2 regions of the Rhizobium sp. YIM 134829 genome follow, and region 2 is predicted to be linked to the other one. Evidence: predicted binding sites of a transcription regulator. Region 2 holds the regulator's gene; the other holds the start of a gene.
What was found. The regulator HrcA, encoded in region 2, represses chaperone genes, less so after heat shock. The targets are predictions, from matches to a motif close to GTTAGCACTCNCNNNNNGNGAGTGCTAAC.

Region 1: the regulator HrcA is predicted to act here: its motif matches at 1,061-1,089, upstream of groES (co-chaperone GroES).

The regions. Positions count from the first base shown of each region.
Region 1 covers NZ_JBKHKI010000001.1:368,098-370,561, forward strand. Annotated here, with positions in the region: gene chrA (chromate efflux transporter) at 1-891, opposite strand, end outside; gene groES (co-chaperone GroES) at 1,151-1,447, shown strand; gene groL (chaperonin GroEL) at 1,510-2,464, shown strand, end outside.
Region 2 covers NZ_JBKHKI010000004.1:262,899-265,362, forward strand. Annotated here, with positions in the region: gene ACLE20_RS10075 (VOC family protein) at 1-89, opposite strand, end outside; gene rph (ribonuclease PH) at 100-816, opposite strand; gene hrcA (heat-inducible transcriptional repressor HrcA) at 978-2,069, shown strand; gene grpE (nucleotide exchange factor GrpE) at 2,175-2,464, shown strand, end outside.

The DNA.
Region 1 (2,464 bases), on a different contig from region 2:
CAGCGGCCCGGGCGTCGTCTCGGCCAGCGCCAGACCATCCAGCATTTCGCCCGGCCGCAGCCAGCCATGGGTCTCCACCGCCTGCTGGGCGACATAGGAGAGCACCGCATAGGCGCCGCCGAAGGTGACGACGGCAATCTTGGCAAAGAAGATGCCGATGGCGACGAAGATCGTGCCATCGAGCAACGCTGCCAGCGCCACCGGCGCCATCCACAGCGCAGCCCAGATCAGCGTCATGCGCAGGATTTCCGGCGCGCGACGGCCGGGCGGCGCGGGGTCGAGATCCGGAACGCCCGCCCCAGCGCCGCCGGCGAGACCCGCAAGGCCAATCAGCCCGGCGAGCAGGATGACGATCGGAAAGGGGACGGCGAAGAGGAACAGCGACAGGAAGGCGGCGGCTGCGATCAGCCTCGCCGCGCCGCCCTTCAGGGCCCGCTTGCCGAGCCGCAGCAACGCCTCGACGACGATGGCGAGCACGGCCGCCTTCAAGCCGAAGAAGATGGCGGCAAGCGTGTCGGTCTGGTGGTAGAGCGCATAGAGAACCGAGAGCGCCAGCATGACGGCCAGCCCCGGCAGCACGAAGAGGAGGCCGGCCACCAGCCCGCCGCGCGTGCCATGCATCAGCCAGCCGATATAGGTGGCGAGCTGCTGCGCCTCGGGCCCTGGCAGGAGCATGCAGTAATTGAGCGCATGCAGGAAGCGCGCCTCGCCGATCCAGCGACGCTTCTCGACCACCTCGCGATGCATCAGCGCGATCTGACCCGCTGGCCCACCGAAGCTCAATATGCCGATCGTTGCCCAGAGCTTCGCCGCCTCGAGGAAGGTTGGACGGACGGCAAGATCCGCCTCGCCTGGCGCCAGTGCCTCATTCCCGTCGCGAACCGCTGCCATGCTCTACCCCATCTCTCGCGACCCGACAGGTCGCCACCCTCGCGCCTTGCCCGAGTATCCGTGACGAGACGATGACAGCGCGATCCAGAGCGTGACGGATCGGTGAAATCTTGCACAGGAGCCCGTGCCTCATCTTGACAGCCGCATGAGGCCAACTTATCTCGACCACGCTGGCACTCGCCACTGGGGAGTGCTAACATCATCCGGCGGATCGGCTCGAGGAGCGATCCGCAGCGTCATTTGATCGAGGGATAAGACAATGACAAGCACCAACTTCCGTCCGCTGCACGACCGCGTCGTGGTTCGCCGCGTCGAGTCCGAAGCCAAGACCAAGGGCGGCATCATCATCCCGGACACCGCAAAGGAAAAGCCGCAGGAAGGCGAAATCGTTGCCGTCGGCACCGGCGCGCGTGACGAGTCCGGCAAGGTGACCCCGCTGGACGTCAAGGCTGGCGATCGCGTGCTGTTCGGCAAGTGGTCGGGCACCGAGGTCAAGCTCAACGGCGAAGACCTGCTGATCATGAAGGAATCCGACATCATGGGCGTCATCGCCTAAGTCGGATCATCCATCCATCCTGAACGAATAACCATGGGGCAATCCGCCCGGGAGTTTGAAAAATGGCAGCTAAAGAAGTCAAGTTCGGCCGCACTGCGCGCGAAAAGATGCTGCGCGGCGTCGACGTTCTCGCCGATGCAGTCAAGGTGACGCTGGGCCCGAAGGGTCGTAACGTCGTGATCGACAAATCCTTCGGCGCACCGCGCATCACCAAGGACGGCGTTTCGGTCGCCAAGGAAATCGAGCTCGAGGACAAGTTCGAGAACATGGGCGCACAGATGGTGCGCGAAGTGGCCTCGAAGACCAACGACATCGCCGGCGACGGCACCACGACCGCCACGGTTCTCGCCCAGGCGATCGTCAAGGAAGGCAACAAGGCCGTTGCCGCCGGCATGAACCCGATGGACCTGAAGCGCGGCATCGACCTCGCCGTCACCGCCGTCGTCAAGGACCTGCAGGCCAAGGCCAAGCCGATCTCCACCTCGGAAGAAGTTGCCCAGGTCGGCACGATCTCCGCCAACGGCGACAAGCAGGTCGGCGCTGATATCGCCGAAGCCATGCAGAAGGTCGGCAATGAAGGCGTCATCACGGTTGAAGAAGCCAAGACCGCCGAAACCGAACTCGAAGTCGTCGAAGGCATGCAGTTCGACCGCGGCTACCTGTCGCCCTACTTCGTGACCAACCCGGAAAAGATGGTCGCCGACCTCGAAGACGCTTATATTCTCCTGCACGAGAAGAAGCTGTCGAACCTCCAGGCCATGCTGCCGGTTCTCGAAGCCGTCGTTCAGACCGGCAAGCCGCTCCTCATCATCGCTGAAGACGTCGAAGGCGAAGCGCTGGCGACCCTCGTCGTCAACAAGCTGCGTGGCGGCCTCAAGATCGCTGCCGTCAAGGCTCCGGGCTTCGGCGACCGCCGCAAGGCCATGCTCGAAGACATCGCCATCCTGACGGGCGGCACGGTGATCTCCGAAGACCTCGGCATCAAGCTCGAAAACGTCACCATCGACATGCTCGGCC
Region 2 (2,464 bases):
GCCGCATCGAGGTCGCGGGCATAGAGGGCCGTTTCCAGAACCCCTTCCAGTCGACCCGCAACCGACGGACCTTGGCGAACGGCAGCCATGCGTCTGGCCTCAGACGATCGTCTGCTTCTGCAGAGAGACGAGATCACTGATGCCGGTCTTGGCAAGGCCCATCAGGGTGGCGAACTCGGCCTCGGAGAAGGGCTTGCCTTCCGCGGTGCCCTGGATCTCGACGATGCCGCCCGCGCCGGTCATGACGAAGTTGGCGTCGGTCTCGGCAGCCGAATCCTCCAGATAATCGAGATCGATCACCGGCTGATCGGCGAAGATGCCGCAGGAGATCGCCGCCACATGGTCTTTGAGCACGCGCTCGACCTTGATCATGTTGCGCGCTTCCATCCACTTCAGGCAGTCATGCAGCGCGATCCAGGCGCCGGTGATCGAGGCCGTGCGGGTGCCGCCATCGGCCTGGATCACGTCGCAGTCGAGCGAGATCTGCCGTTCGCCCAGCGCCTGCAGATCGACCACGGAGCGCAGCGAGCGGCCGATCAGCCGCTGGATTTCCTGGGTGCGGCCGCTCTGCTTGCCGCTTGCCGCTTCACGCTTCATGCGCTCGCCAGTGGCGCGGGGCAGCATGCCATATTCCGCCGTTACCCAGCCCTTGCCGCTGTTGCGCAGCCATGGCGGCGTCTTTTCTTCCAGGCTCGCGGTGCACAGCACATGCGTATCGCCGAACTTTACGAGGCAGGAGCCCTCGGCATGCTTCGAGACATTGCGCTCGAAGGAAACCTGGCGCATCTGATCTGTTTTCCGGCCCGAGGGACGCATGGGTTCACTCCTTATCGTTCTTGTGCGTGCCTTCTAGCCTATGTCGCCAGCGAGGGAAATGCAGGCCGCCAAAGATAAGCCATAGCCGCTTAGGCCTTTTGTCCGGCGCTCATCCGTCCTATATTTAAGGGGCATATGGCAATGAGGAACAGCAGACGCTGATGGCGGTGAACACGACGGCGATGCGCGACCGGCTAGCCCTGCTCGACGAAAGGTCGGGCGAGATCTTTCGGCGCATCGTCGAAAGCTATCTCGAAAGCGGGGAGCCGCTCGGTTCGCGCAGCCTCTCGCGGCTCTTGCCCATGTCGCTCTCGCCCGCCTCAGTGCGCAATGTGATGAGCGATCTGGAAGATCTCGGCCTCATCTATTCCCCCCATGTCAGCGCCGGCCGGCTGCCGACCCAGGTGGGTCTGCGTTTCTTCGTCGATGCCTTCATGCAGGTGGGCGATCTCTCCGAGGAGGATCGCGCCTCGATCGACCGGCAGATCCGCCGCGGCAATCGCGAACAGCCGGTGGAGGCGCTGCTCAACGAGGCGAGCCAGCTGCTTTCCGGCATGTCGCGCGGTGCCGGCCTGGTGATGACGACAAAGGCCGATCCGGTTCTCAAACATGTCGAATTCCTGCGCGTCGCGCCGACCAAGGCGCTGGCCGTTCTGGTCGGCGCCGGCGACCAGGTGGAAAACCGCATCATCGAGCTGCCGGCCGGCGTCACCTCGGCGCAGCTGACGGAAGCCGCGAATTTTTTGAACGCCCATCTTGCCGGCCAGACGCTGGGCGAGGTCCGCGCGCAGCTGCAGAAGGTGAAGGAGCAGGTGCGCAGCGAACTCGATGCGCTTTCGCGCGATCTCGTCGAACGCGGGCTTGCCATCTGGTCGGGCGAGGAGAACGAGGATCGCCATCCGATGCAGCTCATCGTGCGCGGCCGGGCCAATCTTCTCGAGGGGTTGACCGGCGCGGAGGATATCGACCGCCTGCGCATGCTCTTCGACGATCTTGAAAAGAAGGACAGCCTGATCGAACTCCTCAATCTCGCAGAGGCGGGCCCCGGCGTGCGGATCTTCATCGGCTCGGAAAACAAGCTGTTCTCGCTCTCCGGCTCCTCGCTGATCGTCGCGCCTTACCGCAATGGCGAGGACCGAGTGGTCGGCGCCGTCGGCGTCATCGGCCCGACACGGCTCAACTATGCACGGATCGTTCCCATGGTGGATTATACGGCCCAGCTGATGTCGCGCCTGTCGCGCCAGACCTCCTGAGACGGAGCGCCGGCGTACCAGAAAGGCCGGCCGCTCTTGATTTTCACGCCCCGAAGTTCGATATCGGCGGCACATCCAGCACTCACAGTTCATTCCGGAGACGTCATGACCGACGAGACGAAAAGACACGCAGATCAGGTGAACGACACGGTCGAAACCGACGCCGTCAAGACGCCTGAGGCCGGCGCTGCAGCGGCCGAGGGCGTGGCTGAGACTTTTGCCGATCCGAACCCCGCCGTTTCCGAGCCGGATCCGCTCGAGCTTGCGCGGGCGGAAGCCGCGGATTTCCGTGACCGCTATCTGCGGCTGGCCGCCGAGATGGACAATCTGCGCCGGCGCACGGAGCGCGACGTCAAGGACGCGAAGTCCTATTCCGTCGCCGGCTTCGCCCGCGA